4 regions of the Shinella agrisoli genome follow, and region 3 is predicted to be linked to each of the others. Evidence: predicted binding sites of a transcription regulator. Region 3 holds the regulator's gene; each other region holds the start of a gene.
What was found. Region 3 encodes PhoB, which activates phosphate uptake and scavenging genes when phosphate is short. Its sites were predicted from a motif close to TGTCATNNANCTGTCAT; they were not measured.
Positions count from the first base shown of each region.

Region 1: phnF (phosphonate metabolism transcriptional regulator PhnF) is a predicted target of PhoB. The motif match lies at 4,156-4,172, and genes of this name have one in related genera.
Region 2: ACIIOY_RS16470 (LTA synthase family protein) is a predicted target of PhoB. The motif match lies at 4,357-4,373, and genes of this name have one in related genera.
Region 4: ACIIOY_RS18375 (DUF47 domain-containing protein) is a predicted target of PhoB. The motif match lies at 3,721-3,737, and genes of this name have one in related genera.

Region 1 covers NZ_JBJIEP010000009.1:151,481-156,976, reverse strand. The annotation lists gene phnL (phosphonate C-P lyase system protein PhnL) at 1-145, opposite strand, end outside; gene phnK (phosphonate C-P lyase system protein PhnK) at 148-924, opposite strand; gene ACIIOY_RS11985 (alpha-D-ribose 1-methylphosphonate 5-phosphate C-P-lyase PhnJ) at 1,016-1,900, opposite strand; gene ACIIOY_RS11980 (carbon-phosphorus lyase complex subunit) at 1,897-2,997, opposite strand; gene phnH (phosphonate C-P lyase system protein PhnH) at 3,001-3,606, opposite strand; gene phnG (phosphonate C-P lyase system protein PhnG) at 3,609-4,088, opposite strand; gene phnF (phosphonate metabolism transcriptional regulator PhnF) at 4,195-4,947, shown strand; partial or broken gene ACIIOY_RS11960 (class I SAM-dependent methyltransferase) at 4,925-5,496, opposite strand, start outside.
Region 2 covers NZ_JBJIEP010000015.1:32,431-37,926, reverse strand. The annotation lists gene ACIIOY_RS16490 (phytanoyl-CoA dioxygenase family protein) at 1-476, opposite strand, end outside; gene ACIIOY_RS16485 (LacI family DNA-binding transcriptional regulator) at 570-1,604, shown strand; gene ACIIOY_RS16480 (TolB family protein) at 1,601-2,428, opposite strand; gene ACIIOY_RS16475 (NAD+ synthase) at 2,433-4,112, opposite strand; gene ACIIOY_RS16470 (LTA synthase family protein) at 4,415-5,496, shown strand, end outside.
Region 3 covers NZ_JBJIEP010000008.1:25,309-30,804, reverse strand. The annotation lists gene pstA (phosphate ABC transporter permease PstA) at 1-958, shown strand, start outside; gene pstB (phosphate ABC transporter ATP-binding protein PstB) at 971-1,786, shown strand; gene phoU (phosphate signaling complex protein PhoU) at 1,825-2,550, shown strand; gene phoB (phosphate regulon transcriptional regulator PhoB) at 2,571-3,254, shown strand; gene ACIIOY_RS10270 (GcrA family cell cycle regulator) at 3,397-3,927, opposite strand; gene ACIIOY_RS10265 (aspartate aminotransferase family protein) at 4,353-5,496, shown strand, end outside.
Region 4 covers NZ_JBJIEP010000017.1:104,098-109,593, forward strand. The annotation lists gene ACIIOY_RS18350 (universal stress protein) at 1-155, opposite strand, end outside; gene ACIIOY_RS18355 (competence/damage-inducible protein A) at 221-976, opposite strand; gene wrbA (NAD(P)H:quinone oxidoreductase type IV) at 1,146-1,745, shown strand; tRNA gene ACIIOY_RS18365 (tRNA-Leu) at 1,913-1,998, shown strand; gene ACIIOY_RS18370 (inorganic phosphate transporter) at 2,045-3,052, opposite strand; gene ACIIOY_RS18375 (DUF47 domain-containing protein) at 3,052-3,696, opposite strand; gene ACIIOY_RS18380 (hypothetical protein) at 3,821-4,399, opposite strand; gene ACIIOY_RS18385 (TrkH family potassium uptake protein) at 4,469-5,496, opposite strand, start outside.

The DNA.
Region 1 (5,496 bases), on a different contig from region 3:
CGATGCCGGACGGGCCGCCCAGCACGACGCATTCGCCGGCCTTCACCGAGAAGGCGACGTTCGACACCACCGGCAGGCGGATGCCGTCGCGAAGATGCATGGTGAAGCTCTTCGCCACTTCGGAAACAACGAGAGGAGTCGGCATAATCACACCTGGAGGATCGAGGAGACGAGGAGCTGGGTATAGGCCTCGCGCGGATCGTCGAGCACGCGGTCGGTCAGGCCCTGCTCGATGACGAGGCCGTCCTTCATCACCATCATGCGGTGCGACAGGAGGCGCGCGACGGCAAGGTCGTGCGTGACGACGATCGCCGAGAGGCCGAGGTCCTGCACGAGGCCGCGCAGGAGGTCGAGCAGGCGCGCCTGCACCGAGACGTCGAGGCCGCCCGTCGGCTCGTCCATGAAGACGAGGCGCGGCGAGGTGACGAGGTTGCGGGCGATCTGCAGGCGCTGGCGCATGCCGCCGGAAAAGGCGCGCGGCTGGTCGTCGATGCGGTCGGCGCTGATCTCGACGCGGCCGAGCCAGTTGCCGGCCGTCTCGCGGATATTGCCGTAGTGCCGCTCGCCGACGGCCATCAGCCGCTCGCCGACATTGGCGCCGGCCGAGACCGCCATGCGCAGGCCGTCCGCCGGGTTCTGGTGCACGAAGCCCCAGTCGGTGCGCATCAGGAAGCGGCGCTCCGCCTCGCTCATGCGCGAGAGGTCGCGCATGGTGCCGTCGCGCATCCGGTATTCCACCGAGCCCGAGCTCGGCATCAGCCGGGTGGCGAGGCAGTTGAGCAGCGTCGTCTTGCCCGAGCCGGACTCGCCGACGACCGCCAGCACCTCGCCGGGCCAGAGGTCGAAGGAGACGTTCCGGCAGCCGATGCGCGCGCCGTAGAATTTCGAGATGTCGCGGACCTTGAGGAGCGGGGCGTCGGTCATCGGACGGTCTCCTTGATGCGGGAGGCGGTATCTTCCCCCTCTGTCCAGCAGGACAGAGGGGGGTGGCGCCGGGTCATGGCGTAACGAAGGTTCATTCCGCAGCCTCCTTGTCATAGGCGAGATGGCCGCGATGGCCGCTCGCGCAGCGTTGTTCGCAATGGTCGGTGTCCGAGCAGACGAACATCCGCCCGCCCCTGTCGTCGAGCACCACCTCGTCGAGGTAGACGTCCTCGGCGCCGCAGAGGGCGCAGGGCTTGTCGAAGGTCTGGACCGTGAAGGGATGGTCCTCGAAATCGAGGCTGACCACCTCGGTGTATGGCGGCACCGCATAGATGCGCTTCTCGCGGCCGGCGCCGAAGAGCTGGAGCGCTTCGGACATGTGCATCTTCGGATTGTCGAACTTCGGCGTCGGCGAGGGGTCCATGACGTAGCGGCCCTCCACCTTCACCGGATAGGCATAGGTCGTGGCGATATGGCCGTTCCTGGCGATGTCCTCGTAGAGCTTGACGTGCATGAGGCCGTATTCCTCCAGCGCATGCATCTTGCGCGTCTCTGTCTCGCGCGGTTCGAGGAAGCGGAGCGGTTCGGGGATAGGCACCTGGTAGACGAGGGTCTGGCCGGCCGTCAGCGTCTCCTCGGGGATGCGGTGGCGCGTCTGGATGATCGTCGCCTCGCGGGTCCTCGTCGTCACCGCCACATTGGCGACCTTCTGGAAGAAGGCGCGGATGGAGACGGCGTTGGTCGTGTCGTCCGCCCCCTGGTCGATGACTTTCAGCACGTCCTTCGGCCCGAGGATCGCCGCCGTCACCTGCACGCCGCCGGTGCCCCAACCGTAGGGCATCGGCATTTCGCGCGAGGCGAAGGGCACCTGGTAGCCGGGGATGGCGATCGCCTTCAGGATCGCGCGGCGGATCATGCGCTTCGTCTGTTCGTCGAGATAGGCGAAGTTGTACGTTGCCAGCTCTGCGGTCGTCATTCTGCGGCCTCCGGAAGATCGTTGTTCTGCGCGGCCTCGTATTCGCGCCGCATGCGGCGTACGAGGTCGAGCTCGGCTTGGAAGTCCACGTAGTGCGGCAGCTTCAGGTGCTCGACGAAGCCCGTCGCCTGCACGTTGTCGGAATGGGAGATGACGAATTCCTCGTCCTGCGCCGAGGCGACGATGTCCTCGCCGAATTCCTCCGCACGAAGCGCCCGGTCGACCAGCGACATGGCCATGGCCTTGCGTTCGCTCTGGCCGAAGACGAGGCCGTAGCCGCGGGTGAACTGCGGCGGGTTCTTCGCCGAGCCCTTGAACTGGTTGACCATCTGGCACTCGGTGACCTGGATGCGGCCGAGCGGGACGGCGAAGCCGAGCTCCGGCATGTCCAGTTCCACCTCGACCTCGCCGATGCGCACCTCGCCGACGAAGGGATGGGTGCGGGCATAGCCGCGCTGGGTGGAATAGCCGAGCGCCAGGAGAAAACCCTCGTCGCCGCGGGCGAGCGCCTGGAGGCGCAGGTCCCGGGCCATGGGGAATTCCAGCGGCTCGCGAGTGATATCGCCCGGCACGTGCCCGTCCGGAAGGCTGCCGTCGTCCTCGACGAGCCCCTCGCCGGCGAGGATGTCGGAGACGCGCATCACCGGTTCGCCGGCCGCCTCGCGCTCCGGCGGCGCCTCCACCGCCTCGTCCGTCAGGAGCGAAGGGTCGAGCAGGCGGTGGGTATAGTCGAAGGTGGGGCCGAGGAGCTGGCCGCCCGGCAGGTCCTTGTAGGTCGCCGAGACGCGGCGCTCGATCAGCATGTCGCTCGTCTCGACGGGCTTCGAATAGCCGAAGCGCGGCAGCGTCGTGCGGTAGGCGCGCAGGATGAAGATCGCCTCGATCATGTCGCCCCGCGCCTGCCTTATGGCGAGGGCGGCGAGCGCCCGGTCGTAGAGCGAGGCCTCCGCCATCACGCGGTCGACAGCAAGGCCGAGCTGGGCGACGATCTGCTCGATGCGGATCGCCGGCAGCGAACGGTCGCCGCGGCGGCGGTCGGCGAGAAGGCGGTGGGCGTTGGCGATGGCGGCTTCGCCGCCCTTGACGGCAACGTACATGGCTCAGGCCTCCTTCACGCGAAGAACGGTGGTGCGCGGCAGGCAGAGGACGGCGTTGCCGGCAACGAGGATCAGGTCGACGCCGCGCGGGAAATTCTGCCGGTTCTCCGCCCAGAAATGCGGGAACATGTCCGGCAGGCCAAGGGGCGCGACCTCTTCCTCGGTGCGGATGCCCGGCCCCTTCAGCATGAGCGGCCGGCCGCCCTCGAAGGCGTCGATCTCCACGACGAGCGTCGTGGAACGGTCCGGATATTCCTGCGTGCCCTGCGCGAAGAGAGAGGGATCGGGCAGCATCGCCCCCTTCTCCACGAAGGCGAAGCGGGCGTTCTGGCGCTCGCCGGTGACGGGTGCGCCGGCATGGAAGGCGAGCCAGCCGGGCAGCGGCGATGTGGCGAGCGTCGGCGTCAGCCAGACGGGCGTGTCGTGGCCGCAGAGCGTCAGCGCGACGGCGCCGGCCGCGGCCGAGAGTGGAGCGGGCGGCATGACGGCGGCGGAGAGGCGGCCGATCGTCCCCGGACGGGCCATGCAGTCCATCAGCGTGCGGAAGACGGCTTGGGCTTCGAAGACCGGCTCCAGGAAGCCGCCGGCAAAAGCGAGCGTGTCGTGCATCGTCAGTCCTCTCCGCGAACCATGGTGAAGAAATCGACGCGGGTGGCGGCTGTCTGGCGGGCCTTCGCCGCATCCTCCGCCGCGACGCGCGTCGCGATGGCGCCGAGCAGCGCCTCGACCTCCCCCTTGCGGGCCGGCTGCTGGAAGAGCGCGTCGAAGATCGCCGCGAGCCTCGCCTTGGCTCCATCGGTGCCGAGCGCCTGGCCGTGGCCGACCGTGCCGTCTTCCAGGCGGACGCTCGCGCGGCTCACCGTCGCCTCGCCGAGATTGAACGGCGCCCCGCCGCCGCCGATGCGCCCGCGCACCATGACGAGGCCCGTCTCCGGGCCGCGCACGGGCTGGACGGCCGGCTTGTCGGCGAGCGCGTCGAAGGCCGCCTGCAACTCGGCCCGGCTCGCCTTCGCCAAGAGGCCCATTGCCCTCTGCCGCTCGCCGGCCGCGTCTTTCGCGGCGGCTTCGGCAGATTTCCGAACTGATGTCATTGCCATGTCTCCAAATGTCTATTAATCTAGACAACTAAACATCTAAGTCTCCTCTTAAACGGCGGGAATGACAAGGGTGTGACAAGGGGTGTTCGCGGGGGCGGAAATGGTGGAACGGCAAACGGGCGTGGCGCTCTGGCGGCAGATCGCGGACCGCCTGCGCCTTGCAATCAACAACGGCGATTTCGACGAGACCGGCATGATGCCGCCGGAGACGGTGCTCGCCGGGCGATTCGGCGTGAACCGGCACACGGTGCGCAGCGCCATGGCGGCGCTGGCGGAGGAAGGCATCGTTCGGCCGATCCAGGGCATCGGCACGCGTATCGAGCGGCGCGACCGCCTGCGCTTTCCCATCTCCCGCCGCACCCGCTTCTCGCAGGGGCTCGGCGACCAGGCGCGCGACCTCGAAGGCAGGCTGCTGGGGTCCGCGACGGAGGTCGCCCCCTCCGCGGTCGCGGATGCGCTCGGGCTGGCGACGGGTTCCCTCTGCGTGCGCCTCGAGACGGTGAACAGCGCCGACAAGCGCCCGATCTCCTGCGGGACGCACTATTTTCCGGCGGATCGTTTCGGCGGCATCGCCGCGGCGTTCGACCGGACGCGATCGATCACCGCCTCCTTCCGCGAGCTCGGCGTGCCCGACTACGTGCGCCGCTCGACGGAAATCTCGGCGATCCACGCCGAGGGCGACGACATGCGGAACCTCAAGCTCTCGCCCGGCGCAATCATCCTCGTGGCGACGGCGGTGAACACCGATCTCGACGGCACGCCCATCCAGTTCTCCCGCACGCGCTTTGCCGCCGACCGCGTCAGGCTGACGGTGGAGCCGGAGGCCGACGCTATTTCCGGCTGCAGAGGATAAAGCGGCGGTAAAGCAACGTGCGGAGCTTGTTGCGCAGGTCCGCCGTTCGGCGCTGCGCCGCCGCGATCGGCGCATGCGAGCCGATCGTCATATCCCGGAAACCGGCCGCTTCGAGCAGCGGGAGAACGCGCTCGACGGTGAGCCCTTCGCCGAAGGGCAGCCGTTCCATGATGCCGGCATGGCGGTCGCTCATCGCGCCGTCATAGTGCGGGTCGGTGCCGACGAGCTTGTCGATGACGGCAATGGCCCGGCTCGCCAGCCGGCCGAGCCGGGTCGGCGCGGCCCAGTCGCCGTCGAAGAAAAGAAGAATGCCGCCGGGCTTCAGCATGCGATGCTATTCGCAGAAAGCCCGCTCCGGCGCCGTCAGCGTCCAGACGAGATGGCGGCAGACGATGGCGTCATAGCTCTCGTCAGGCTCCATCGGGTTCTCCGCGTCGGCGAGCAGGAAGCGGAGGCCCTTCGCCCCGGCATGCTTCCTGCGTGCGACCGCCAGCATCGCCTCGCAGAAGTCGAGCGCCGTCACCTCATGGCCGAGGGAAAGCAGGAGGC
Region 2 (5,496 bases), on a different contig from region 3:
ACCAGCGCGACGACGGCGTTGCCGTAGTACCGGGCAAAGTTCTGCGGATCGGCGAGGCAATGCTTCTCCAGCGAGTTCCAGATGCGGTCGTTCGCGCCGGGCTTGGCGAAATGGTCGCCGCCGCCGGTGTTTTCGCGGCGCTGCGCCTCGATGATCGCATCGAAGATGGCCGAAGCCCGGTCGATGACGGAAAGATCCGCATAGGCCTGCTTGAAGACGATCACGCCCGGACCGTCGGCAAAGGCATCGCAGATTTCCGAAAGGATCGCCCGGCGGCTGTCCCGGCCGGCGGCGGCCGCGGCAACGACGGCCTCGGAATCGTAGATCAGCACGTTCTTCTCGACCGAAGCCGCGTTCGGATAATCGGAAAGCGAGGTCGTGCGCTGCACCTCGGTCGCGAAATCGGCGATGTCGCAGGCCTCGACGCTCAGGAACACGCGGTCGCCGCGCAGTTTCGCAAGATTGTCGGTCTTCATGGGGTTCCTCCTCCCGGATCGAATGAAGGAACTATACGGCAGGGCACGATCCGAGGTAGATCGGGAAACCATCAAAAAACCATCAGAAGCACCATGGCCCATCCCTTCCTCGTCAAGGACATCGCCTTCCAGGCCGGCCTCAGCACCGCGACGGTCGACCGCGTGCTGAACGGCCGGCCGGGCGTGCGCCGGCAGACCGCCGCCCGCGTGCGCGCCGCCGTCGAGGAGCTGGAGCGCCTCCAGGAGGCCGGCCACGAAAGCCCTGCCCGCGTCCACGCCATCGACGTGGTGATGGAGGCGCCGGACCGCTTCACCAGCGCCGTGCGGCGCGCCTTCGAAAGCGAGGCCGGGGCCTTCGGCACCACCGTCTTCCGCGCCCGCTTCCATTTCGCCGAGGTCATCCGTCCCGCGGACATGGCGCAGGTCCTCGACCGCATCCGGCTGCGCGGCACCGACGGCGTCGTGCTCAAGGCGCCGGACGTGCCCGAGGTGGCGGGCGCCGTCGAACGGCTGGAGGCGGCGCGCATCCCGGTCGTGACGCTGGTGACGGACCTGCCGAACACGCCGCGCGCCGCCTATGCCGGCGCGGACAACCGGGCGGCGGGGGAAACCGCGGCCTATCTCGTCGGCGAGCGGCTGAGGGGCGAGACCCTGCGCATCCTCGTCACGCTCAGCTCCAACCGCTTCCGCGGCGAGGAGGAGCGCGAGATCGGTTTTCGCCGGCTGATGCGCGAGCGCTATCCGGAGATCGGCATCGTCGAGGTCAGCGAAGGGTTCGGCCGCGACGCTGCGACGGGCGCGCTCGTTGCCGCCGCCCTCGCGCGGCATCCCGACATAGCCGGCGTCTATTCGATCGGCGGCGGCAACCAGGCCGTGCTTTCGGCCTTCGAGGTTGCCGGCCGGCCGTGCCGCGTCTATGTCGCGCACGACCTCGACGCGGAGAACCTCGACCTGCTGAGAAGCGGGAAGCTCTCCTTCGTGCTGCACCACGACCTGCGGACGGACGTGCGGCAGGTGTTTCGCGCCATGCTCGCCCGCAAGCGCCCACGGGCCGCCGCCAGCCCCGCGCGGCTTTCCGCCGTGGAGGTGATAACGCCCTTCAACATTCCGGCCGATTTCCTGCGTTAGGCGGCCGGCGCATAGCGCACGAAGGCGAATTCCGTCCCGTCCGGCGACCAGTTCGGCACGTTCATCGTGCCCTGCCCGCCGAAAAGGCCGAAGAGAATCCGCGCGTTGCCGCCGTCGACGTCCATCAGCCGCAGCCGCACATCGAGGTCGCGCGGATGATCGACGACGTCGCCGTCATAGGAGAGGACGAGAAGGTGCCTTCCGTCCGGCGAGGGATGCGGGAACCAGTCGCCATAGGGGCTGTCGGTGATGCGCGTCGGTGCGCTGCCGTCCGGCCGCACCCGCCAGATCTGCATGCGGCCGGTGCGGCTGGAGTTGAAATAGATCCATCCGCCGTCCGCCGAATAATCCGGCCCGTCGTTGCGCCCCTCGCCGAAGGTCAGCCGCCGTTCCGCGCCGCCCGCGACCGGGATCGTGAAGATGTCGAAGAGGTCGTCGCGGATGCCGCAATAGGCGAGCGTTCCGCCATCCGGCGACCAGCCGTGCCAGTAGGACGGCAGGTTCGGCGTCACCAGCCGCGGCGTGCCGCCTTCGGCGGGCAGCACGTAGACCGCCGACTTGCCGAACTCCGCCTTGTCGCTGATCGCCAGCAGGCTGCCGTCCGGCGAGAGCCCGTGGTCGTTGTTGCAGCGCGTGGCAAAGCCCGTGTCGATCCGCACCGGCCCGCCGCCGTTAAGCGCAAGGCGATAGATGAGCCCGTCGCCGTTGACGATCAGGAACCGCCCGTCCCGCGAGAAATTCGGCGCCTCGACCAGCCGCTCCGTCTGCCACACGACCCGCGTCTTGCCGGTCGCGATGTTGTGGATTTCGACCGAGCTGCGCATGGCCTCAGCCTCGGTCCCGGAACCGGTTGGTGATCGGGTAGCGCCGGTCGCGGCCGAAATTCTTCCGGGTGATCTTCACGCCGGGGGCCGACTGGCGGCGCTTGTATTCGGCGATGTAGAGCAGGTGCTCGACCCGGTGCACGGTCGCCGCATCGTGGCCGCGCGCGACGATCTCCTCCGTGCTCATCTCCTTCTCGACGAGGCATTCGAGGATGTCGTCGAGCACCGGATAGGGCGGCAGGGAATCCTGGTCGGTCTGGTTGGGGCGAAGCTCCGCGGACGGCGCCTTGTCGATGATGTTTCTCGGGATGACCTCGCCGGAAGGGCCGAGCGCGCCCGGCGGCACATGTTCGTTGCGCCAGCGCGACAGCGCGTAGACCTGCATCTTGTAGAGGTCCTTGATCGGGTTGAAGCCGCCGTTCATGTCGCCGTAGAGCGTGGCGTAGCCGACCGACATTTCCGACTTGTTGCCGGTGGTGACGACCATCGAGCCGAACTTGTTGGAGATGGCCATGAGGATCGTGCCGCGCGCGCGGCTCTGGAGGTTCTCCTCCGTGATGCCCTCCTCGGTCCCCTCGAAAAGCTCGGAGAGCGAGGAAAGGAAGCCGGCCACCGGCGCCTCGATCGGCACGACGTCGTAGCGGCAGCCGAGCGCCCTGGCGCAATCGGCCGCGTCCTTCAGCGAATCCCCGGACGTGTAGCGGTAGGGCAGCATCACGCAGCGCACCCGCTCCTCGCCGAGCGCATCGACGGCGATGGCGGCGCAGATCGCCGAGTCGATGCCGCCGGAAAGGCCGAGCACCACGTTCTTGAAGCCGTTCTTGTTGACGTAGTCGCGGAAGCCGAGGAGGCAGGCGCGGTAGTCCGCCTCCTCGCGCTCGGGAATGCGCGACATCGGCCCGCCGTCGCAGACCCAGCCCTCGCCCGCCCTCTTCCAGGTGGTGAGCGCGACCGTCTCCTCGAACTGGCTCATCTGGAAGGCGAGCGTCTTGTCCGCGTTGAAGGCGAAGCTCGCCCCGTCGAAGACGAGCTCGTCCTGGCCGCCGAGCTGGTTGGCGTAGAGGAGCGGCAGGCCGGTCTCGATGACCTGTTTCAGCACCACCTGATGGCGCACGTCCACCTTGCCGCGATAATAGGGGGACCCGTTCGGCGAGATGAGGATTTCCGCGCCGCTCTCGGCCAGCGTCTCGCAGACGCCGAGCTCGCCCCAGATGTCCTCGCAGATCGGAATGCCGAGCCGCACGCCGCGGAAATTGACCGGGCCGGGCATGGCGCCCTGGTCGAAGACGCGCTTCTCGTCGAACTCGCCGTAGTTCGGCAGGTCCACCTTGTCGCGGATCGCGCTCACCTTGCCGCCGTCGAGCACGGCGACGGCGTTGTAGCGCCCCGTCTCGTCCTGCCGCGGAAAGCCGACGACGACGCCCGGCCCGCCATCGGCGGTGTCGGCGGCAAGATCGTCGATCGCGCGGCGGCAGGCCTTCAGGAAGGCGGGCTTGAGCACGAGGTCCTCCGGCGGATAGCCGGAAATGAAGAGCTCCGTCAGAAGCAGCAGGTCGGCGCCCTGACGAGCGGCGTCCTCGCGGGCGGCGCGCGCCCTGGCGAGGTTGCCGGCCACGTCGCCGACGGTCGGGTTCAATTGCGCGACGGCGATGCGCAGCGTCGCCTTTTCAGTGTCGGAAGTCATGTCTGCGGGCCCGTCTCCTGCTCGTGTCCGCCGTTTCCCCGTGCAAAGCGGCAGGAAACTGCGGACGGTCGATACGCTCTTTAGAGCATGCCGGACGCTTTGGGAATGAAGAGCGGGGCAATTGCCTGCGCTTTCGGCAAAAACGCTCGTTTTTCAGCGGGTTCCGCACACCATTGCGACAATGCAACAGGAGGAACCAAAGGACGGGAAGAACGTTGCGGGAAACGTTCATCTCCTGTTCAAGATGACAGCCGTATGACAGATACACGAAAGTTTTATGAAGTTTGGAGACGGCCTTGGCCTTGTTCACTCCCGCAGCCGTGGCGATCGAAGCCACCGAAGGACTTGCCGTCGAGACAGGCTTCCTCGCCCGCCACGCCAAGACGTTCGCCGTTCTGCGCTCGCTCGCCGTCTCCGGCCTTCTTGCCCTTGCCACCGTCGCCGTCATCGAGCTCATCACGCGCGGCTCGCTCCAGCAGACCTATGCCTACCTGACCAATCTCCAGCAGCCCGGCTGGACCACCACGGGCCTGTTCTTCCTGGTCTATCTCGCCATCGACGCGCTGATCGGCCGGCAGCACAAGGCCGTCCTGCTCGTCTCGCCGCTCGTCATGCTGATGGGCGTCATCTCGCAGCAGAAGCAGGTTTTCCTCACCGACCCGCTCTATCCGACCGACCTGCTCTTCGGCCGCCAGATCCTGGAGCTGATGCCGGTGCTGGTGCAGGACCGGCCGTGGACGGCCGCAGGCCTCGCGCTCGCCGTCGTCGCCGCCGTCGTCGGCCTCGTCGGCCTCTGGATCTTCGCCTGGCGCCGCTTCCGGCCGCTGACGAAGAGGGAACGCCTGACGCGGCTCGCCGTCGCCCTGCCGCTCATCGCCGGCTTCGTCTCCATCATGGACTACAACGAGTTCTCCTGGATCCGCGACCGGCTCAAGGTCTTCCCGATCATGTGGGACCAGGCGGAGAACTACCGCCACAACGGCTTCGTCATGGCGTTTGCCATCAACCTGCCGATGGCCAACGTGCAGGCGCCGGCCGGCTACATGATCGACGCCATCGACAAGATCCCGTCCAAGCCCATGCCGGCCGGCACGACGCACCGCTCCAAGCCCGACGTCATCGTCGTCATGAGCGAGTCGCTGTGGGATCCGACGCGCATCCAGAGCGTGAAGCTGTCGCCCGACCCGATGCCCGTCATCCGCAAGAACCAAAGCGGCAACGTCTTCTCGCCAGAATTCGGCGGCCTCACCGCCAATGTCGAGTTCGAGGCGCTGACCGGATTTTCCAACGCCTTCCTGCCGACGGGCAGCATTCCCTACCAGCAGTACGTGCGCAAGCCGATCCCCTCGCTCGCGACGTTCTTCCGGGCGGAAGGCTACACGGC
Region 3 (5,496 bases):
GGTGAACGGCATGATCTCGGACAGCGTCCGCGTCCAGTTCCGCAACCTCGTCACCGCCAATCCGTCGATCATCGGCACCACGCAGACGGTGAGCTTCCTCGCACACGGCGACCTCGACTCCGCCTTCAAGGGCCAGATCAACCTCGATGTGACGGAAAACAACCGCAAGGTTTCCGACCGCCAGGTCGGCTGGATGAACCAGCTCGCCGAAAGCGGCGCCCTCTCCAAGCATTTCAACACCGGCCTCTTCGTGAACGGCGCGTCGAGCCGCCCGGAAGCCGCCGGCGTCGGCGTCGCGCTGATCGGCTCGCTCTACATGATGCTGATCGTGCTCGTGCTCTCGCTGCCCATCGGCGTGGCCGCCTCGATCTACCTCGAGGAATTCGCGCCGAAGAACCGCTTCACCGACCTCATCGAGGTCAACATCAACAACCTTGCCGCCGTGCCGTCCATCGTCTACGGCCTGCTCGGCCTTGCCGTCTTCGTCAACTTCGCCGGCTTCCCGCGCTCGGCGGCCCTCGTCGGCGGCCTGGTGCTGACGCTGATGACGCTGCCGACGATCATCATCGCGACCCGCGCGGCGCTGAAGGCCGTGCCGCCGTCGATCCGCTCGGCGGCCCTGGGTCTCGGCGCCTCGAAGATGCAGACCGTGTTCCACCACGTCCTGCCGCTCGCCATGCCGGGCATCCTGACGGGCACGATCATCGGCCTCGCCCACGCTCTCGGCGAGACCGCCCCGCTCCTCCTCATCGGCATGGTCGCCTTTGTCGCCGACGTTCCGGCAACCCCGCTCGACCCGGCGACGGCGCTTCCGGTGCAGATCTACATGTGGGCGAACGAGGCCGAACGCGCCTTCGTGGAGCGCACCTCGGGCGCCATCATCGTGCTCCTCATCTTCCTCATCCTGATGAATGTTGGTGCAATCCTGTTGCGCCGCCGCTTCGAACGGCGTTGGTAAAGGAACAGACAGATGAACATCATGTCAGAAGCAGCAGTCGAGAAAGCGCTGGACAAGAAAATGAACGACATTTCCTACAAGATGATCGGCAAGGACGTTTCGGTCTACTATGGTGAGAAGCGTGCCCTTTACGACGTCAACCTCAACGTCCGCGAAAACACCGTGACCGCCCTCATCGGCCCGTCGGGCTGCGGCAAGTCCACCTTCCTGCGCACGCTGAACCGCATGAACGACACGATCGACGGCTGCCGCGTCACCGGCCGCATCACGCTCGATTCCGATGACATCTACGATCCGGCGATCGACGTCGTGGAGCTGCGCGCCCGCGTCGGCATGGTCTTCCAGAAGCCGAACCCGTTCCCGAAGTCGATCTACGAGAATGTCGCCTACGGCCCGCGCATCCATGGCCTCGCCAAGACGAAGGCCGACATGGACGCCGTCGTCGAGCAGAGCCTGCAGAAGGCGGGCCTCTGGAACGAGGTGAAGGACCGCCTGCAGGAGTCCGGCACCGGCCTTTCCGGCGGCCAGCAGCAGCGCCTTTGCATCGCCCGCGCCGTCGCCGTCAGCCCGGAGGTCATCCTGATGGACGAGCCCTGCTCGGCGCTGGACCCGATCGCGACGGCCAAGGTCGAGGAACTGATCCACGAGCTGCGCGCCAACTTCACCATCGTCATCGTGACGCACTCGATGCAGCAGGCGGCCCGCGTCTCGCAGCGCACCGCCATGTTCCACCTCGGCAACCTCGTCGAGGAGAACGACACGGACAAGATGTTCACCAACCCGGACGACCAGCGCACGCAGGACTACATCATGGGCCGCTTCGGCTGACGCCCGTTTTCCTGACCACGCGCAGCAAGGACAAAGCCATGCCGACCCATATCGTCTCGATCTACGACGAAGAACTGAAGTACCTTTCCCGCCGCATCTCCGAAATGGGCGGCACCGCCGAGCAGATGGTGTCGGATTCCGTCCGCGCCCTCGTCACCACCGACGCGGCGCTGGCGCAGAAGGTGATCTCGGAAGACGTCATCCTCGACAATGCCGAGCGCCAGATCAACGAGAAGGCGATCGTCACCATCGCCAAGCGCCAGCCGATGGCGGCGGACCTGCGCGAGATCATGGGCGCGATCCGCATCGCGGCCGAGCTGGAGCGCGTCGGCGACCTCGGCAAGAACACCGCCAAGCGTGTCATCGCCGTGCAGAGCTCGGGCATGCCGCGCAAGCTCGCCCGCGGCCTCGAGCACCTTGCCGAGCTCGCCCTGATGCAATTGAAGGAAGTGCTCGACGTCTTCGCCACGCGCTCGGTCGACAAGGCCAAGGCCATCCGCGAGCGCGACGACGAGATCGACGCGATCTACACCTCGCTGTTCCGCGAGCTCCTGACCTACATGATGGAGGATCCGCGCAACATCACGCCCTGCACGCACCTCCTGTTCTGCGCCAAGAACATCGAGCGCATCGGCGACCATGCGACGAACATCGCCGAAACCATCTACTACATGGCGACCGGCTCGCAGCCCGAGGGCGAGCGCCCGAAGGACGATACCTCGACGTCGGTGGTTGCCGCCGGCACCAGCGACGTCTCCGAGTAACGAGAGCAGGGTTCAGGTCCATGGTGCCCAGAATTGCCGTCGTGGAAGACGAGGAGGCGCTGAGCGTCCTCCTGCGCTACAATCTCGAGGCCGAAGGCTTCGAGGTCGATACGATCCTCTCCGGTGACGAGGCCGAGATGCGCTTGCAGGAGCGCATGCCGGACCTGCTCATCCTCGACTGGATGCTGCCCGGCGTTTCCGGCATCGAGCTGTGCCGGCGCCTGCGCCAGCGGCCGGAAACCGAGCGCCTGCCGATCATCATGCTGACGGCGCGCGGCGAGGAGAGCGAGCGGGTCCGCGGCCTTGCCACCGGCGCGGACGATTATGTGGTCAAGCCCTTCTCGACGCCGGAGCTCGTCGCCCGCGTGCGCGCCATGCTCCGCCGGGCCAAGCCGGAGGTCGTCTCGACGGTCCTGCGCTGCGGCGACATCGAGCTCGACCGCGAGACGCACCGCGTCCACCGCCGCACCCGCGAAGTGCGCCTCGGCCCGACGGAGTTCCGCCTGCTGGAGTTCCTGATGACCTCGCCAGGCCGCGTCTTCTCCCGCTCGCAGCTCCTCGACGGCGTCTGGGGCCATGACATCTATGTCGACGAGCGCACCGTCGACGTGCATGTCGGCCGCCTGCGCAAGGCGCTCAACTTCGCCAACATGCAGGACGTCATCCGCACAGTCCGCGGCGCCGGCTATTCGCTGGAAGCCTGAGGCGAAAAGTTTCCTCCCAAGGACGGAATGGGCCCTTCGGGGCCTGTTTCGCGTTTTGCGGTGCGTTGACCTCGCCCTTATTCTCCAACCCAGACGAAAACGGGCCCTTCCGGGCCCGCGTCTCAGTCCACGCTCGTGCTGTTCACCGCATCCGCCGCCGCTCGGCCGAGGGCTGGTAGGCGAGGCGCTGGTGGTAGGTGCAATAGGGCGAGTTGTCCGGGGACTCGTTGCCGCAGAAATGGAAGTCGTCGTTCAGCGGATCGCCGATCGGCCATTTGCAGGTGCGCTCGGTGAGCTGCGTCAGTTCCAGCCGGCGCGACATCGGCACGACCACGGCATTGCCGTTGGCCGGAACCGGAAGCTGGTCGCTCTGCGCGTCGAAATCGATCTCTTCCTTGGCGATGGTGTTGCCGGCCGGGCGCGCCACGGTGCGGGCGGTGACGGCGCGGGCCGCGAAGTTGGACGGGCGCGGGGCTGCCGCCGCCGGGCGCTTCGGGCGCGATGCGCTCTGCGTGCCGCCGGCCTTGGCCCGGCCCGGCAGGTTCAACCGGTGCACCTTGCCGATGACCGCGTTGCGGCTGACGCCGCCGAGCTGTGCCGCGATCTGGCTCGCGCTCAGGCCCTCGCTCCAGAGCTTCTTGAGTTTCTCGACGCGCTCGTCTGTCCAGTTCATGCTCTCGTCTCCGTTCGGCGCTCGCAATGCGGGAATCCCTCATCGCGTTCCGGACGGGTCCGGAACTGAACGCCCTAACTCTTTTGGTGACTAGTTCCGCCGCATGCAGCCTAGTAATTGGCCTTTAACCTAGAGTCCGGGGGACTCCGTGACAAGAGTCGCCCGAATCGAGGCGAATCGATTTCGGAGTTTTCCCCAACTTGCTGGTCGGGTGTGACTCGATAGCGACACCTTCCACGCGTGCCGTGAATCCTCACCTTGCGGGAGGTTCAGCCGCATTTCGGCTTGCGATTTTGTTGACATCCCGGGGTGAAATGCCGATAGTGCCGGCATGCCGCCGAAAGGCGGCTTTTGATTTTTCTGATGCCCGGAAAAGTCAAGCCGCAGACACGTTTTTCCGCATCTCTTTTCGGAGGATCCGCGCCATGGCCGATGCCGCGCCGCTCTATGAAACCTATATGCGTGCCCCGCTCCGGTTCACGCGCGGGGAGGGCGTGTGGCTGATTGCCGAAGATGGCGAGCGATATCTCGATTTCGCCGCGGGCGTCGCCGTCAATTCGTTGGGCCACGCCCATCCGCATCTTGTCGCCGCGCTGAAGGACCAGGCCGACAAGGTCTGGCACCTGTCGAACCTCTACGAAGTCCCCGGCCAGGAAAGCCTCGGCCGCAGGCTGGCCGAAGCCACCTTCGCCGACAAGGTGTTCTTCACCAATTCGGGTGCCGAGGCGCTGGAATGCGCGATCAAGACGGCGCGGCGCTATCATTTCGCCAAGGGCCATGCCGGCAAGTACCATATCATCACGTTCGAAGGCGCCTTCCACGGCCGCACGATCGCGACCATCGCGGCGGGCGGGCAGGAGAAGTATCTCGAAGGCTTCGGCCCCAAGGCCCCCGGTTTCCTCCAGGTCCCCTTCGGCGACATCACCGCCGTCAAGGATGCGATCACCGAGGAAACGGCGGCGATCCTGATCGAGCCGGTTCAGGGTGAAGGCGGCATCCGCCCGGTTCCGAAGGAGTTCATGCAGGAGTTGCGCCAGCTGTGCGACGAGTACGGGCTGCTGCTCGTGCTCGACGAGGTGCAGTCCGGCGTCGGCCGCACCGGCCGCCTCTTCGCCCATGAATGGTCCGGCATCACGCCGGACATCATGGCGGTCGCAAAGGGCATCGGCGGCGGCTTTCCGCTCGGCGCCTGCCTTGCCACCGCGGAAGCCGCATCCGGCATGGTCGCCGGCACGCACGGCTCCACCTACGGCGGCAATCCGCTCGCGATGGCCGTCGGCAACGCCGTGCTCGACGTCGTGCTCGAAGACGGCTTCCTCGACCATGTGCGCGCTGTCGCCCTCGTCTTCCGCCAGGGCCTCGCGGCGCTGAAGGACCGCTTCCCGGAGATCGTCGAGGAGATCCGCGGCGAGGGGCTGATGCTCGGCATCAAGGCGAAGATTCCGGCTGCCGACCTGCTGAAGGCTGTGCGCGCGGAAAGGCTGCTCGCCGTCCCGGCGGGCGACAACGTGCTGCGGCTGCTGCCGCCGCTGACGGTGACGGCGGAAGAAGCGCGCGAGGGGCTTGCGC
Region 4 (5,496 bases), on a different contig from region 3:
TCCATGGGCGCGATCAGCGTGACCACGACCGGGGCTTCCGCATGGATACCGATGACATGGCCGCCGGTCCGGCGCGCCAGCGCAAGCGCATGGTCCGTCACCTTGCCGGCGTCCTCTGTGGCGCTCAGCACTGCCACGATGGTCTTGTAGGTCATCTCTGCCTCCTGTCCTGTTTCGCCTGAAACCTGCGCTGGTCCTGCCGCCAAAACCTTGATCAGGATCAAGAAGCGGCCTTGGCCGCGGCGATTTCGGCGATCATCGCAAGTATATCACGTTCGGCGGCGTCTGCCGGAGCTTCCTCGCGGCTTCGGATGACGATCTCCGTCGAGAAGCGGTTTTCGGAGAAGCGCGGATAGGAGCCGATGCTGGTCTCCGGGTGATTCTTCTGGATTTCGGCGAGCGCGCTGCCGATGTCGCCTTCGCCGAAGGGCGAGGCGACGGAGCGCGAGAGCATCGGCCGGCCGCCTTCAAGCTTCGGCACAACGGCGCTCAGCATGGCGGTGAAGACCTGCGGCACGCCGGCCATGACGTAGACGTTGCCGATGTTGAAGCCCGGTGCCGTGGAGACGGCGTTCTCGATATGGACGGCGCCCTGCGGCATGCGGGCCATGCGCTGGCGGGCCTCGTTGAACTCCACGCCGCGCTTCTCGTACATGGCGCCGAGCAGCTGCATGGCGAGCGGATCGTGAAGGCACGGCACGCCGAAGGCCTTGGAAACCGCGTCCGCCGTGATGTCGTCGTGCGTCGGCCCGATGCCGCCGGAGGTGAAGACATATGTGTAGCGCGCCCGCAGCGCATTCAGCGCCTCGACGATGGCCTCCTCGTCGTCGCCGACGATGCGCACCTCCTTGAGGTCGATGCCGGCGAGGAAAAGCACGTCGGCCAGCTGGCCGATGTTCTTGTCCTTGGTGCGCCCGGAAAGGAGCTCGTCGCCGATGGCGAGCATGGCGGCGGTGGCGATGGGACTGGAACTCATGGGCGCTCTCTGAATTTCGGACAGAAATGCCGACCGGAAACGGCGGCATTGTCAATGGCAGGTGAACAGTCTGTCGACCGTGCGGCTCCGTGTCGCTGCCGCCTCAAAGTGCTACATCCAAGGCGATGCCGCGATCAAGCGGAAAGCCCCTTGAAGACAGGAGACGACGATGGCGAAAGTTCTGGTTCTTTACTATTCGGCCTACGGCCACATCGAGACCATGGCCTATGCCGTGGCGGAAGGCGCGAAGTCGGCCGGTGCCGAGGTGGTTGTGAAGCGCGTGCCGGAGCTGGTGCCGGACGAGGTCGCCAAGGCATCCCACTACAAGGTGGACCAGAAGGCCGAGATCGCCACCGTCGACGAACTCGCCGAGTATGACGCCATCATCGTCGGTGCAGGCACACGCTACGGCACGGTGGCCTCGCAGATGCGCAATTTCTGGGATCAGACGGGCGGCCTCTGGGCGCAGGGCAAGCTCACCGGCAAGGTCGGCTCGGTCTTCACCTCCTCCGCCACCCAGCACGGCGGCCAGGAATCGACCATCCTCGGCTTCATCCCGACGCTCCTCCACCACGGTCTCGTCGTCGTCGGCCTGCCCTACGCCTTCCAGGGGCAGATGGGCCTGGAGGAAATCAAGGGCGGCTCGCCCTACGGCGCCTCCACCATCACCGGCGGCGACGGCTCGCGCCAGCCCTCCGAAATCGAACTCGAAGCCGCCCGCTACCAGGGCGCCCATGTCGCGAAGATCGCGGCCAGGCTTTCGGCCTGACGTTCTCCTGAGACGTCGCCGGAAAAGAGGGTGCGGCCAGCGTCAGGGGCCGCGCCCTTTTTTGCGCGATTTCTTGCACCGCCGCAATGACAGAAATCTGCCGGCCGTCGGTGCGCCGCTGTTTACCGGTTGAGTATGCCGCGCCTCTTTGTTAGCAGGAGAACCGCGCGGACGTGGTGGAATCGGTAGACACAAGGGACTTAAAATCCCTCAGCCTTTGGCTATGCGGGTTCGACCCCCGCCGTCCGCACCAGGATTTTCACCCGGGCCGGGCCGTAAGGACCGGGCCCGGATCGGCCTCAGCCCGTGAACGCGTCGAACACCAGGTAGAAGAAGGCGGAGATTGCCGCCGCCGAGGGCAAGGTGATGATCCACGCCCAGACGATGTTGCCCGCGATGCCCCAGCGCACGGCGGACACGCGGCGGGCGGCCCCGACGCCGATGATGGCGCCGGTGATCGTGTGGGTGGTCGAGACCGGGATGCCGAGCCAGGTGGCGCCGAAGAGGGTGATGGCCCCGCCCGTTTCCGCGCAGAAGCCCTGCATCGGGTTGAGGCGGGTGATCTTCGAGCCCATCGTGTGCACGATGCGCCAGCCGCCCATCAGGGTGCCGAGCGCCATGGCCGCCTGGCAGGTGATGACCACCCAGAACGGCACGTGGAACTCGCTGCCGAGATAGCCCTGCGAAAAGAGCAGCACGGCGATGATGCCCATCGTCTTCTGCGCGTCGTTGCCGCCGTGGCCGAGCGAATAGAGCGAGGCCGAGACGAACTGCATGACGCGGAAAGTGCGGTCGACGGCAAACGGCGTCTGGCGCACGAAGAGCCAGGAGACGGTCAGCACGAGGATCAGCGCCAGGAGGAAGCCGATGGCCGGCGACATGAAGATGGCGCTCGCCGTCTTGATGAGGCCGCTCCAGACCACCGCGTCGAACCCGGTCCTGGCAAGGCCCGCGCCGACGAGGCCGCCGATGAGGGCGTGCGAGGAGCTCGACGGGATGCCGAATATCCAGGTGACGACATTCCAGATGATCGCGCCCATCAGCGCCGCGAAGATGACGAGCGGGCTGACGATGGCGGGATCGATGATGCCCTTGCCGAGCGTTTCGGCGACGTGCAGGCCGAAGAACAGGAAGGCGATGAAGTTGAAGAAGGCGGCCCACATCACCGCATATTGCGGGCGCAGCACGCGCGTCGAGACGATCGTGGCGATCGAGTTCGCCGCGTCGTGCAGGCCGTTCAGGAAGTCGAAGAGCAGAGCGATGCCGACGAGGCCGACGAGCAGCGGAAAGGCGAGGGTGGCGTCCATCAGACGTTCTCGATCACGATACCGCTGATTTCGTTCGCCACGTCCTCGAAGCGGTCGACGACCTTTTCGAGTTCCCCGTAGATTTCGCTGCCGATGATGTAGGCCATCGGGTCGGACTTGCCGAAGGTCTTGAAGAGGTCCTTCAGGCCCTGATCGTGCAATTCGTCCGAGCGGCCCTCGACGCGGGTGATCTCCTCGGCGATGGCGCTGAGGCGGCCGGCATGCACGCCGATCTTGTCGAGCAGCGGAATGGCCTCGGCGATGAGGTGGGCGGCCTTGACGACGGCTCCGCCCATTTCCTGCATGCCCGGCTGGAAGTCCGTCTGCTCGTAGAGGCGGATGGTCTTGACCGTCTTGTGCATCATGTCGATGGCATCGTCCATCGACTGGATCAGATCCTTGATGTCGCCGCGGTCGAAGGGCGTGATGAAGCTGCGGCGGACGGCCAGCAGCACTTCGCGGGTGATGTCGTCGGCCTGGTCTTCGAGCTCGACGATGCGGTCGCAATGCTTTTCCATGTCCGGTCCGCCGGCGAGCAGCGACTGGAGGGCCTCGGCGGCGCCGACGACGGTGCGGGAATGCTGCTCGAAGAGATCGAAGAAACGGTCCTCGCGCGGCATGAGTTTACGAAACAGCGAAAGCATAAATGCCCCTTACGTGGCTGGGGTTGTCATGCGGCTGTCATAATTGAGCGGAAAGGCGCTGGAAAGCGCTGATTCGCGGCTTGTCACAATTCTCTCGCACCGCGGCAAACGGGCAGGAGGCGGATCAGGGCACGATCTTGAACGGCTGCTCGCTGATGGCGACGGCGCCGCTTGCCGTGTCGCGGAAGCGGTAGCGCAGCACGTAGTCGCCGGCGGGCGGGCTGCTCAGGTTGAGGGTCAGCTTGGCGAAGACCTCCTGGTTCCGCACGCTGCCCTTGAAGTCGAAGGAACCGAAGGCCTTCTGCTCGGCGAGCTTGGTGCCCTTGGGGTCGAGCAGCTCGAGGTCGACGGTGAAATGCGATTCCAGGAGCCCGCCGTCGGCCGGGCGCCAGGTGAGGCCCACCGGCTCGACATAGGAGATCAGCGCCTCGCCCGCCTTGAAGTTGGCGTCGGGCCGCGCGGTATACATGCCGTAGCCTTCCGGCGGGGCGGAAACGAACACGGACTTGCCGATCGAGAAAGGCAGCGTGGCGGCGAAGGCGCCGAAGGCATCGCGAATCGTGTTGTGCGCGCCCACCGTGTCGCCGGCGGCCGCCTGTTCCTCGGCTTTCTTCGCCGCATCCGCGAGCGGGCCGGCAAGCGCGAATGCCGGCGCGAACGCGGCGGCAAAGGTCATACGCAACAGGGACTTCGACACGGACATTCAGTCTTCCTCCAGCCGGATGCGGGGCAGGATGCGAAGAAGCGTGACAACAGTCAAGAACGGTCGAAATCAGCTCTTCCAGAAGAGCGGCGTCAGGATCACGAGGACGGTGAGGATTTCCAGACGCCCGAGGAGCATGAGGAACGACAGCAGGCAGAGCGCGGCATCGTGGAAGCCGGCGAAGGTTCCGGCCGGCCCGATCGCCTGGGTGACGCCGGGGCCGACGTTCGAAAGCGAGGTGGCGGCCGCCGAGATCGCCGTCAGCACGTCATAGCCCATCAGGCCGAGGAGGATCGCGCCGATGGCGGAGATCGCCACATAGGTGAGGAAGAACAGGAAGACGCTGCGCTGGAGGTCCGCATCGACCGTCATCGGCCCGTAGCGCACCGCATGGATGCCGTCCGGATAGAGGAGGCGGTAGAGGCCGGTGCGGATGAAGTTGAAGAGGATGATCAGGCGGTAGGCCTTGAGGCCGCCGGCGGTGGAGCCCGAGCAGCCGCCCATGAAGGTGGCGACGAAGGCGAGCGCCACGATGAAATGGCCCCATTGCGTATAGTCGTCGCTGGCAAAGCCCGTGGTCGAGAGGATGGAGGAGACGGTGAAGAAGGAATGCGCCAGCGCCTCGCGGAAATCGACGCCGTTCTCCAGGCGCTGGTAGACGCTGGCGGCGATGGAGAACAGCACGAGATAGCCGAGGAAGACGCGGATCTGCGGATCGCGCCAGGCATCGACGCGCCCGCGCACGACGATGAGGATGAGCACCGAGAAGGGCAGGCTGCTGAGCGTCATGAAGAAGGTTGCGGCCCACAGCAGCGGCAGGCTCTTGAAATAGCCGAAGGAGGCGTCGTGCGTGGAAAGCCCGCCGGTGGCGACCGTCGACATGGCGTGGTTCAGCGCATCGAAGCGGCTCATGCCGAGTGCGGCATAGGTGACCGCGCAGATGAGGGTGATGGCCACATAGATGGCGAGGAAGGCGCGCGTATAGCTCGCGATGCGGGCGAAGGGCTTGTCCGCGGTGTCCGACGATTCGAGCTTGAAGAAGGACATGCCGCCGACGCGCAGGTACGGCATGATGAAGAGGCCGAGCGCGAGGATCC